DNA from 3 places in the Bradyrhizobium sp. LB8.2 genome. Region 3 is predicted to be linked to each of the others. Evidence: predicted binding sites of a transcription regulator. Region 3 holds the regulator's gene; each other region holds the start of a gene.
The links. Region 3 encodes PhoB, which activates phosphate uptake and scavenging genes when phosphate is short. Its sites were predicted from a motif close to TGTCATNNANCTGTCAT; they were not measured.
Positions count from the first base shown of each region.

Region 1: ABIB06_RS08420 (DUF47 domain-containing protein) is a predicted target of PhoB. The motif match lies at 2,329-2,345, and genes of this name have one in related genera.
Region 2: ABIB06_RS26950 (UDP-2,3-diacylglucosamine diphosphatase) is a predicted target of PhoB. The motif match lies at 2,130-2,146, and genes of this name have one in related genera.

Region 1 covers NZ_JBEPQV010000005.1:52,256-56,459, reverse strand. The annotation lists gene ABIB06_RS08435 (ABC transporter substrate-binding protein) at 1-325, shown strand, start outside; gene ABIB06_RS08430 (branched-chain amino acid ABC transporter permease) at 398-1,261, shown strand; gene ABIB06_RS08425 (branched-chain amino acid ABC transporter permease) at 1,263-2,231, shown strand; gene ABIB06_RS08420 (DUF47 domain-containing protein) at 2,390-3,034, shown strand; gene ABIB06_RS08415 (inorganic phosphate transporter) at 3,050-4,057, shown strand; gene sugE (quaternary ammonium compound efflux SMR transporter SugE) at 4,050-4,204, opposite strand, start outside.
Region 2 covers NZ_JBEPQV010000025.1:119,070-123,273, reverse strand. The annotation lists gene ABIB06_RS26960 (threonine/serine dehydratase family protein) at 1-173, opposite strand, end outside; gene ABIB06_RS26955 (glycosyltransferase family 4 protein) at 237-1,280, opposite strand; gene ABIB06_RS26950 (UDP-2,3-diacylglucosamine diphosphatase) at 1,294-2,106, opposite strand; gene thiD (bifunctional hydroxymethylpyrimidine kinase/phosphomethylpyrimidine kinase) at 2,312-3,112, opposite strand; gene ABIB06_RS26940 (Lrp/AsnC ligand binding domain-containing protein) at 3,243-3,488, shown strand; gene ABIB06_RS26935 (c-type cytochrome) at 3,485-4,204, opposite strand, start outside.
Region 3 covers NZ_JBEPQV010000007.1:197,343-201,546, forward strand. The annotation lists gene pstC (phosphate ABC transporter permease subunit PstC) at 1-194, shown strand, start outside; gene pstA (phosphate ABC transporter permease PstA) at 199-1,044, shown strand; gene pstB (phosphate ABC transporter ATP-binding protein PstB) at 1,041-1,862, shown strand; gene phoU (phosphate signaling complex protein PhoU) at 1,874-2,590, shown strand; gene phoB (phosphate regulon transcriptional regulator PhoB) at 2,606-3,316, shown strand; gene ABIB06_RS11795 (GcrA family cell cycle regulator) at 3,446-3,958, opposite strand.

The DNA.
Region 1 (4,204 bases), on a different contig from region 3:
CAACGCGCCGCCCACCATGGTGCAGGCTGGCGTCTATGCAGGCGTGCGTCACTATTTCAAGGCACTGGAAGCGCTCGGCGGCAACCCGCATGACGGCGCCAAGGTCGTCGAGAAGATGAAGTCGATGCCGACGGAAGACGATCTGTTCGGCAAGGGCGAGATCCAGCCCAACGGCCGCACCATCCACAATGCCTATCTGTTCGAGGTGAAGAAGCCCTCCGAGTCCAAGGGACCGTGGGACTTCTACAAGCTGGTCGGCACGGTGCCGGGCGACCAGGCCTTCACGCCGCTGTCCGAGAGCAAGTGCGCGCTCTTGAAGAAGTAAGATAACCGCCCGCAGGCCATCAGGCCTGCGGGCGACTTTCAGGGAACGCCGAAGGGACCGGGTGCGGGATCGATGCAGGCTCTTTACGCTCAGCTACTGGTGGGACTGATCAACGGCTCGTTCTACGCGCTGCTCAGTCTCGGGCTTGCCGTGATCTTCGGCATGCTCAACATCATCAATTTCGCCCATGGTGCGGTCTACATGATGGGCGCGTTCGCTGCCTATTTCCTGCTGAACCTCGGCGGCATCAACTACTGGTGGGCGTTGCTGCTTGCGCCGATCATCGTCGGCATCTTCGGCATGATCCTGGAGCGGACCATGCTGCAATGGCTGACCGGGCTGGATCATCTCTACGGTCTGCTTCTGACCTTCGGCATTGCGCTGATTGTGCAGGGCGTGTTCCAGAACTACTTCGGCTCCTCCGGCCTGCCTTACGCCATTCCGGACCAGCTCAAGGGCGGCATGAATCTCGGATTCATGTTCCTGCCCGTCTATCGCGGCTGGGTCGTCATCTTCTCGCTGGTGGTCTGCATCGCGACCTGGTTCCTGATCGAGAAGACACGGCTCGGCGCTTATTTGCGCGCAGCCACGGAAAACCCGACGCTGGTGCGCGCCTTCGGCGTCAACGTGCCGCGCATGATCACGCTGACCTACGGCCTCGGGGTCGGACTTGCCGCGCTCGCCGGCGTGCTGTCGGCGCCGATCAATCAGGTGCGGCCGCTGATGGGAGCCGACCTCATCATCGTCGTGTTCGCGGTGGTCGTGATCGGCGGCATGGGATCGATCATGGGCTCCATCATCACCGGCTTCGCGCTCGGTGTGATCGAGGGCATGACCAAGTATTTCTACCCCGAGGCCTCCAACACCGTCGTGTTCGTGCTGATGGTGCTGGTGCTCTTGGTGAAGCCAACGGGATTGACGGGAAGGGCGGCCTGATATGACAGCCTTGACGGACGACACACTGCCGGCCCCCCCGCGCGCGATCCGCGACGAGATGATCGTGTTCGTGGTGATGGCACTGCTGCTGGCTGCGGTGCCATTCAGCGGCATCTATCCGTTCTTCGTGATGCAGGCGCTGTGCTTCGCGCTGCTCGCCTGTGCATTCAATCTCCTGATCGGCTATGGCGGCTTGCTCTCGTTCGGCCACGCGATGTTCATGGGCACCGCCGGCTATTGCAGCGCGCACGCGCTGAAAGTGTGGGCGTTGCCGCCGGAACTCGGCATCCTCGTCGGCATTGCCGCGGCGTTCGGGCTCTCGCTCATCACCGGCTTCATCTCGATCCGCCGCCAGGGCATCTATTTCTCGATGATCACGCTGGCGCTGTCGCAGCTGCTGTACTTCATCTACCTCCAGGCGCCGTTCACCCACGGTGAGGACGGCATCCAGGGCATCCCGCAGGGCCGCATGTTCGGCGTGTTCGATCTGACCAAGCCGACCGTGCTCTACTACGTGGTGCTGGTCGGCTTCCTCGCCGGCTTCCTGCTGATCTACCGCATCATCAATTCGCCGTTCGGCGAAGTCCTGAAGGCGATCCGTGAGAACGAGCCGCGCGCGATCTCGCTCGGTTACCGGACCGATCAGTACAAGTTCCTGGCTTTCGTCCTGTCGGGCACGCTCGCCGGCTTTGCGGGATCGCTGAAGGTGTTCGTGGCGCAGAACGCTTCGCTCACCGACGTGCACTGGTCGATGTCCGGCGAGGTGGTGCTGATGACGCTGGTCGGCGGGCTCGGGACCATCTTCGGGCCCGTGGTCGGCGCCTTCGCGATCATCGCCATGCAGCAATATCTGGCGAGCTTCGGCCAGTGGGTGACGGTGATCCAGGGCTCGATCTTCGTGATCTGTGTGCTCACCTTCCGCCGTGGCGTCATCGGCGAAATCGCGCATTACCTCCGGCGTTCGCTGTAAGTCATTGATGTAGCAGAAAAATCGGTGGCGCGCGAAAGCGGTGGATGATCCGGCTCCACGGGCGTGAGGTGGCACGCGCGTGGATCGAAAATGGTCTATGACAGTTTCATGACGGCCCGCTTGGGCTAGGCCATTATCCAACCGGTAGTCTCTCCCCCATGATGCGATTGTTTCGCGCTTTCCTGCCCAAGGAAGAACGGTTCTTCGACCTGTTCGACCGCCACGCCCAGACCGTGATTCAGGGCTCGATCGCGCTCCAGGGCATGCTCAACGGGGGCGAGGAGACGCCGGTCTATTGCCAGCGCGTCAACCAGTTCGAGAACGACGCCGACAACATCACCCGCGAGGTGCTGACGGCGGTGCGCCGCACCTTCATCACCCCGTTCGACCGCGGCGACATCAAGAACCTGATCACCTCGATGGACGACGCCATCGATCAGATGCAGCAGACCGCCAAGGCCGTGATGCTGTTCGAGGTTCGCATCTTCGAGCCGCCGATGCGGGAGATCGGCGTGCTCTTGGTGGAATGCGCCAATCTGGTCGGTCGCGCGTTGCCGCTGATGCAGGCGATCGGTCAGAACGTGGCCATGCTGACTGCGATCACGGAAGAATTGACCAAGCTCGAGGGGCGCGTCGACGATCTCCAGGATATCGGGCTGAAGGAACTGTTCCTCAAGCATCGCGACGGCAACGCGATGGATTTCATCGTCGGCGCGGAGATCTACGACCATCTCGAGAAAGTCGCCGACCGCTTCGACGACGTCGCGAACGAGATCAACAGCATCGTCATCGAGCAAGTTTAGGGCAGGGGCCGCGCCGTGGATGTTGCGTTGGGTCTTCCCGTCCTGGTCGGACTGATCGCCGTCGCGCTGCTGTTCGACTTCCTGAACGGCCTGCACGACGCCGCCAATTCGATCGCGACCATCGTCTCGACCCGCGTGCTGCGGCCGCAATTCGCGGTGTTCTGGGCCGCGTTCTTCAATTTCGTCGCCTTCATGGTGTTCGGGCTGCACGTCGCCCAGACCATCGGCACCGGCATCATCGATCCCGCGATCGTGGATGCCCAGGTGATCTTCGCGGCGCTGGTCGGCGCCATCGTCTGGAACCTCGTGACATGGGCGCTCGGCATCCCGTCGTCTTCGTCCCACGCATTGATCGGCGGTCTATTTGGTGCCGGCGTTGCCAAAGCAGGCCTTTCGGCGGCGGTCTGGAGCGGATTGTCCAAGACGGTGATCGCGATCGTGCTGTCTCCACTCGTCGGCTTCCTGCTCGCGATGGTACTTGTTGCGATCGTCTCCTGGGCCTCGGTGCGCTCCACGCCCTTTGCCGTCGATCGCGCCTTCCGCATCCTGCAGTTCGCCTCTGCTTCGCTCTATTCGCTCGGCCATGGTGGCAATGACGCGCAGAAGACCATGGGCATCATCGCCGTGCTGCTCTATTCGCAGGGCCAACTTGGCGGCGAATTCTTCGTGCCCTTCTGGGTGGTGCTCTCCTGCCAGGCGGCCATGGCAATGGGCACGCTGATGGGTGGTTGGCGCATTGTCCGCACGATGGGATTGCGGATTACAAAACTGACCCCGATGCAGGGCTTTTGCGCCGAGACCGGCGGTGCCGCGACCCTGTTCATGGCGACCTTCCTCGGTGTTCCCGTCTCGACCACCCACACCATCACCGGCGCGATCGTCGGCGTCGGCGCCGCCCGCCGCCTCTCGGCGGTGCGCTGGAATGTCGCCAGCTCGATCGTCTATGCCTGGGTCATCACGATGCCGGCCTCCGCCATCGTCGCCGCGCTGACCTGGTGGGCAGTACAGATCTTCATCAGGTAACGAGCTTCAGCCCGACAATCCCGGCGACGATCAGCCCGATGCTGGCGAGGCGGAACGCGCTGGCCGGCTCGCCGAACAGGATGATGCCGAGCGTCGCGGTGCCGACCGCGCCGATGCCGGTCCAGACTGCATAAGCGGTTCCAATCG
Region 2 (4,204 bases), on a different contig from region 3:
AACTTGAACGAACCGGTGCGCTGGAGCATCTCCGGCTTCAGGAACACCTTTGCGCCGACGCGCTCGTTGAGCACGGGAAAGGACAGCAGCGGGGTGCGGACGGCGAAGGGCGCGATCACGCGTGCTGCGGCATCGATATCGGCAGGGCCGATCGGGAGGAGCTGTTCGGTCATGACCGACCATATCGCGGCTATCGAGCCGCGGGCAAGACACCTCCACGCGAGGATTTCTTCCGCTCAGGCGACGAAGCGCGCCGGCTCCGCCCCGTTCCGGCCCGGCAGTACCGCGCCGACCGCCAAAATGCTGTCGATAAAAGCCCGGGCCGAGGCATCCCAGGTGTAGTTGGCGGCGAATTCGACGCAGTCCTGACGGGAGATGTCGAGCGCGGCGAAGCAGGCGCTGCGCAGATCGTGATCGAGCGCCCCGACTGGCGCATCGCCGATCACGTCGCGGGGCCCCTTCACCGGGAAAGCCGCAACCGGCAGGCCGCTTGCCAGCGCTTCGAGCAGGACCAGGCCAAAAGTGTCGGTCTTGCTCGGAAACACGAAGACGTCGGCGGCCGCGTAAATGTCGGCCAGCTCCTCGCCGTGCTTCTCGCCGAGGAAGATCGCGTCCGGATACGCCTCCTCCAGCGCGACACGCGCCGGACCGTCGCCGACGATCACCTTGGTGCCGGGCAAATCGAGGTCAAGGAATGCCTCGAGGTTCTTCTCCACCGCGACCCGGCCGACCGAGAGGAACACCGGTGCCGGCAAACAGAGATCGATCGCGCGAGGATGGAACAAATGGGTGTCGACGCCGCGGGGCCACAGCACCACATTGTCGAAGCCGCGCTCGGTCAGCTCGCGGGCGAGCGCAGGCGTTGCCGCCATCACGGCGCGGCTGGGGCTGTGGAATCGGCGCAGCGCCCGCCAGATCAGCGAGCCCGGCACCGGCACGCGGGCGCGGACATATTCGGGAAAGCGGGTGTGGAAGCTGGTCGTGAAGGGCAGCTTGCGCTGGCGGCAATAGCGGCGGACCATCAGGCCGATCGGACCTTCCGTCGCAATGTGGATGCTGTCCGGGTGCGCCTCTTCGATCAGCTTCGCGATCCGCGCCGGGCGCGGCATGGCCAGCCGCACGTCACGATAGCTCGGCATCGCAAAGGTGCGGAACGATTGCGGCGTCAGGAACGAGAATTCGACGTCGAGGCTTTTGGCGGCGTCGGCAAGCTTGGTCAGCGTCCGAACCACACCGTTGACTTGCGGGTGCCAGGCGTCGGTCGCGACCAGGATGCGCATCAGGCTGCCCTTGTTATGCAGCTTTGGCTGCGACCTGCGGGATCTGTGCCGGCTTCTCGGCCTGGTCCGCCCAGGTGATGATCTCGAAACGGCCGTCGTCGTGCTCGACCAGCGCCGTGCAGCTCTCGACCCAGTCGCCGCAATTCATGTAGCGGATGCCGCCCTCGTTGCGGATCACGGCGTAGTGGATGTGGCCGCAGATCACACCATCGGCGTCATGGCGCCGCGCCTCGGCGGCGAGCGCCTGCTCGAACGCGCCGATATAGTTGACCGCGTTCTTGACCTTTTGCTTGGCCCATTGCGACAGCGACCAATAGGGCACTTTGAACATGCGCCGGAAAAAATTGACGAAGCGATTCATCTGGATCGCGAAGTCGTAGGCCTTGTCGCCGAGATGGGCGAGCCAGCGCGCGTTCTGCACCACGAGGTCGAAGATGTCGCCGTGGATGACGAGATAGCGCTTGCCGTCCGCGCCGGTGTGGACAGTGTTCTCGACGACGTCGATGCCGCCGAAATGCGTGCCGTAATAGTTGCGCAGGAACTCGTCGTGATTGCCGGGGATGTAGATGACCTTCGCGCCCTTGCGCGCCTTGCGCAAAAGCTTCTGGACGAGGTCGTTATGCGATTGCGGCCAATGCCAGCTCGATTTCAGCGCCCAGCCGTCGACGATGTCGCCGACGAGATAGATCGTGTCTGCATCATGGAAACGCAGGAAGTCGAGCAGAAGGTCGGCTTGAGAACCGCGGGCTCCGAGATGAACGTCGGAGATGAACAACGTGCGAAAGCGCCGCTCAGGGCTCTCGTCACTCACATCGTAACTTCCCATGCGACAGCCTGTAACAATGTCCCGTGACAGGGGGATGACCAATTGAACCTTTGACGCACCCTCGGATACGAATCGCGCCTTGCCTTGCCCTCCCCGCGAATATCAGTCGCATGCGACAATCAGGCGACATCACGCCGCAGCAACCTCCGCAAGAACCCGGAACTGCTGGCTGGATGGGTTAACGGCCGCGCGCTCGCGGCCGGTCTCAGTAAAATCTGTGGAAATGATGGATCGGCCCGTGGCCGTGGCCGACGCTGAAGCGGTCGGCGGCCGCGATCGCCGCGCTGATCCAGGCCTTGGCGTTGCGCACGGCGCGCTCGAGATCCTCGCCTCTGGCCAGCCCGGCGGCGACCGCCGAGGACAGCGAGCAGCCTGTGCCATGGGTGTTGCTTGTGGCCACGCGCGGCGCGGCGAGCGCGATCGTGGTCTTGGCATCGACGAAATAGTCGGTGCTCTCGGCGCCCTCGCCGTGCCCGCCCTTGATCAAGACCGCACGGCAGCCCAACGCCAGCAGCCGGCGCCCCTGGCTCTCGATCTCGGCCTCGCTAGTCGCAACCGGCTCGTCGAGCAGAGCCGCAGCTTCCGGCAGATTGGGCGTGATCACCGAGGCCAGCGGCATCAGTTTGATGCGCAGGGCGTCGATGGCTTCGGACGCGAGCAGGCGATCACCCGATGTCGCCACCATCACGGGATCGAGCACGATGTGTTGGGGCTTCCAGCGCGACAGTGCGGCCGCGATCGCATCGATGCTGGCGGCTTGCGCCACCATGCCGATCTTGACCGCGCCGACCTCGATATCGGAGAATACCGCGTCGATCTGCGCGGTGACGAACTCGGCCGGCACGGCGTGAATGCCGGTGACGCCGCGCGTGTTCTGCGCCGTCAGCGCCGTGATGGCGGAAGCGCCGAAGACACCGAGCGCGGCAAAGGTCTTCAGGTCTGCCTGGATGCCGGCACCGCCGCTCGAATCGGAGCCGGCGATGGTGAGCGCCACGGGGGTGATCATGGGCCGACTTTCCGCTTCCTGGGGAGCATGGCCCCTCCTAGCGCGCATATACAGAGGCAGCAAGTTCGCTTGCCAAATCCGGCCGGTTTTGGCCTATTAGCCGGTCAGATATGCCTTCGGAGTGACTGCAATGGTTCCTTTTTTCGTCCAGATCAAATGCAAGCTCGGCCAGTCCTATGTGGTCGCCAATGCGCTTGCCGAAGCCGAGATCGCCTCCGAGATCTATTCCACGGCCGGTCAATACGACCTGCTGGTGAAGTTCTACGTCGACAACGACACCGATATCGGCCACTTCGTCAACGAGAAGGTGCAGGTGCTGCCGGGCATCCAGGACACCCTGACCATCATCACCTTCAAGGCGTTTGGCGCGACCTAGCTTCCTTCTTTGCGCTTCGGTCGCGGCGGACCGTCCACCGGCGGCAGCGATTTGAGATAGTCCGCCATCGCCGCGCGATCCTCGTCCGGCAATTGCGAGGTGTTCTTGATCACCCGCGTCATCGCACCGCCGACGCTGTCGCCGTCGGGGAGTTCGCCGGTCTTCAGGAGATAGGCAATATCCTTCGCGCTCCACTCCCCAAGGCCCTTCTGCGTGATGTTGGGCACCCAGCCCTCGCCTTCCGGATTGGGCCCGCCGGCGAAGCGTTCTCCGGCGATGATGCCGCCAAGCGCATTGCGCGGGCTGTGGCATTCCGCGCAATGGCCAAAACTGTTGACGAGATAGGCGCCACGATTCCATTGCGGCGACTTCGCGCTGTCGGCGACGAAAGGCTTGCCGTCCATAAACAAAAGTTTCCAGATGCCGACGTTGCGCCGGATGTCGAAGGGAAAGCGCACATCGTGGTCGCGCACCTTGCCTGCAACGGCCGGCAGTGTTTTCAGATAGGCGAAGAGATCGAGCACGTCCACGCGCCTGGCATCCTGATACGAGGTATAGGGAAAGGCCGGAAAATAATGCTGTCCGTCCGGCGAGACCCCGCCCATCACCGCGTTGACGAATTTGGCATCGCTCCATTTGCCGATGCCGTAGGTCGGATCGGAGGAGATGTTCGGCGCGTAGAACGTTCCGAACGGCGACTTGATCGCGACGCCGCC
Region 3 (4,204 bases):
TCCGCATCTCGACGTCGATCTTTTCGCCGGGCACCACGATCTCGGCGGCGATCGCATCCGAGTTCGCCGAGAGCGACGGCCTGCACCAGTCCGGCCTGATCCTGCTCGGCCTGCTGCTGTTCGTGCTGACGTTCTTCGTGCTCGCGGGCGCGCGGCTGATGCTGATGCGTTTGGAAAAGAAGGCGGGAAACTAACGCCATGAACCCGATCTATTCACGTCGCCGCCGCAAGGACTTCGTCATCCGCGGGCTCTGCATCGCCGCGACCGCATTCGGCGTCACCTGGCTTGCGCTGATCCTGATCACGCTGCTCTACAACGGCCTGGCTGGCCTCAATGTCCAGCTGTTCACCGAGAACACGCCGCCACCCGGATCGAACGAGGGCGGCCTGCTCAACGCAATCGTCGGCTCGCTGATCATGACCGTGATCGGCGTCGGCATCGGCGCGCCGCTCGGCATGTTCGCCGGCACCTATCTCGCCGAATACGGCCGCAACGACCGGCTGACCTCGGTGATCCGCTTCATCAACGACATCCTGCTGTCGGCGCCCTCGATCATCATCGGCCTGTTCATCTACGGCGCGGTGGTGGTGCCGATGCGCGGCTTCTCGGCGATCGCCGGCAGTCTCGCGCTCGCGGTCATCGTCATCCCGGTGGTGCTGCGCACGACCGAGGACATGCTGCTGCTGGTGCCGAACGCGCTGCGCGAGGCGGCCTCGGCGCTTGGCCTGCCGCGCTCGCTGGTGATCAAGCGCATCGCTTATCGTGCTGCCCGATCGGGTCTCATCACCGGCGTGCTGCTTGCGACTGCCCGCGTCGCCGGCGAGACCGCGCCGCTGCTGTTCACCGCGCTGTCGAACCAGTTCTTCAGCCTCGGCCTGAACAAGACGATGGCGAACCTGCCGGTCACCATCAACAACTTCGTGCAGAGCCCCTACGCCTATTGGAAGCAGCTGGCCTGGAGCGGCGCGCTGCTCATCACCCTGACCGTTCTTGCCCTGAATATTGGCGCGCGCATCCTTGGCGCCGAGAGGACCGCAAAATGAGTGATCTTTCCGTATCGATGAGCGCGGCCGGCGGACTGCCCCACGCGCCGGTGCTGCCCGAGGCGCCCCCCAAGGTGACCGTGCGCAACCTGAACTTCTATTACGGCGAGCACCACGCGCTGAAGAACATCAACCTGACGCTCGGCGCCAATCGCGTCACGGCGTTCATCGGCCCGTCGGGCTGCGGCAAGTCGACCCTGCTGCGCATCTTCAACCGGATGTACGACCTCTATCCGGGCCAGCGCGCCACCGGTCAGCTCATGCTCGACCAGACCAACATCCTCGACCCCAAGCTGGACCTCAATTTGCTGCGCGCCCGCGTCGGCATGGTGTTCCAGAAGCCGACGCCGTTCCCGATGACGATCTACGAAAACATCGCGTTCGGCATCCGTCTCTACGAGAAGATATCAAAGTCCGAGATGGACGGCCGGGTCGAGAAGGCGCTGCGCGGCGGCGCGCTGTGGAACGAGGTCAAGGACAAGCTCAACGCCTCCGGCCTGTCGCTCTCCGGCGGCCAGCAGCAACGCCTCTGCATCGCCCGCACCGTCGCGGTGCGGCCCGAGGTGATCCTGTTCGACGAACCCTGCTCGGCGCTCGACCCGATCTCGACCGCCAAGGTCGAGGAGCTGATCCAGGAGCTTTCCGAGGACTACACGATCGCGATCGTCACCCACAACATGCAGCAGGCGGCGCGCGTCTCCGACAAGACCGCCTTCATGTATCTCGGCGAGCTGATCGAGTTCGACGACACCAACAAGATCTTCACGTCGCCGACCGACCGGCGCACGCAGGATTACATCACCGGCCGGTTCGGCTGAGGAGACGCGACATGGGTTCTGAACATACCGCAAAGGCCTTCGACACCGACCTCCAGGAACTCACCCGGCTGGTTGCCGAGATGGGCGGCATCGCCGAGCGCATGATCGTCGATTCCGTCGACGCGCTGATCCGCCGTGACGTTCCGCTCGGCCAGCGCGTCGTCACCATCGACACCGAACTCGACGCGCTGCAGAAGCGCATTGAGGAGCGCGCCGTGCTCACCATCGCCCGCCGTCAGCCGATGGCGGTCGATCTGCGCGAGATCGTCGGCGCCATGCGCGTCGCAACCGATCTCGAGCGCATCGGCGACCTCGCCAAGAACATGGGCAAGCGCGTCGCGGCGCTGGAGACGGATTTTCATCCGCTCAAGCTGTTCCGCGGCCTGGAGCACATGACAGACCTCGTGCAGCAGCAGGTCAAGTCGGTGCTGGACGCCTATGCCGCACATGATTTGCCGGCGGCGATGGCGGTGTGGAAGGGCGACGAGGAAGTCGACGCCATCTGCACTTCGCTGTTCCGCGAGCTCCTCACTTACATGATGGAGGATCCGCGCAACATCTCGTTCTGCATCCATTTGATGTTCTGCGCCAAGAACATCGAGCGGATCGGCGACCACGCCACCAACATCGCCGAGACCGTGTTCTACATGATCGAGGGCCAGGCGATCACCGACAAGCGGCCGAAGGGCGATATGACGACCTTCGCCAGCTCGATACCGAACACCTAGGGAGCAACGACCCAGATGGGCGCACGCATTATGGTGGTTGAGGACGAGGAAGCCCTGACCGAGCTTCTCCGCTACAACCTCGAAGGCGACGGCTATGACGTCGAGACGGTCATGCGCGGCGACGACGCCGACACCCGTCTCAAGGAGCACATTCCCGATTTGATCGTGCTCGACTGGATGCTACCGGGCCTGTCAGGCATCGAATTGTGCCGGCGGCTTCGCACCCGTCCCGAGACCAAGCAGCTCCCGATCATCATGCTCACCGCGCGCGGCGAGGAAAGCGAGCGGGTGCGGGGTCTTGCGACCGGCGCCGACGATTACATCGTCAAGCCGTTCTCGGTGCCGGAGCTCCTGGCGCGCGTGAAGGGCCTGCTGCGGCGCGCAAGCCCCGAGCGGCTCGCCGCCGTGCTCGCCTTTGGCGACATCGAGCTCGACCGCGACAAGCGCCGCGTGGCGCGCTCGGGCCGGCCGATCGATCTCGGCCCGACCGAATATCGCCTGCTGGAGTTCTTCCTGGAGCATCCGGGGCGGGTGTTCTCGCGCGAGCAACTGCTCGACAGCGTCTGGGGCCGCGACATCTACATCGACGAGCGTACCGTCGACGTGCATATCGGCCGCCTGCGCAAGCTGCTCAATCTGGGCCGCGAGCAGGACCCGATCCGCACCGTCCGCGGCGCCGGCTACGCGCTGGATGATCGTTTTGCCAAGGCGGAGCAGCAGGCGTAACTCGCTTCAAGCTCCGCCGTCGTTCCGGGTCGGCACGCGCTTTTGGCACGCTTGTCCGGGACGACATCACGTGGGCCGAGGCGTCATCGTGTGACGGCGCCGCCCTTGCAGTCAGCTAAATCCGCTAGCTCAGCGCGGGCCCGGCTTCACTGGTGCGCGGCGCCGATCCGACGCCGGCTGATATGCGACGCGCGAGTGCTGGGCGCAATAGGGCAGCCCGGAAAGCGCCTTGCCGCCGCAGAAGAAGAAATCCGGCGTCGAGGGATCGCCGACCGGCCAGTGGCAGGTCGCCTCGTTCAGCTCGAGCAGCGATAGCCGCTGGCTCATCGGCACCACGTTGTCGTAGGTGACCGGTTCGGCCTCCACTTCGACCTCGAAGGCCTGTGCCAGCGCGGTGTTGCCGCGCGAGATCGGACGGGTCACCCGCATCATATGCTGCGCGGGGCGCGCCTTGCGCGGCCGGGGCGCTGCCGATGAAGGGCTCTTGGCGCGACCCGACAGGCCGAGCCTGTGCACTTTGCCGATCACGGCATTGCGGGTCACATTACCGAGCTCAGCCGCGATCTGGCTGGCCGAAAGTCCGGCCTCCCAGAGCTTTTTAAGCTGCTCGACGCGATCATCGGACCAGGTCAAAACTGTCATTGCACCCTTTCCCTCGCTGCCGGCCTGCCATCCTGGCGCCTCGCAGCGAATGCCTAAGCCTTTAAAAACCCGTGCCGCCAGAATCCCTTAAGGCTCGCCGGGCGTGACTAGAACGCCCGAACGTTTACGCCGGTACATAAGGACTTAGAGATCAGAACCACTGCACGAGATGTCGTATCTGACAATCCAAACGCTACAATATGGCGTGACTCCCGCGCAAGAGTCCGCCGACTCGCTTCCACATGT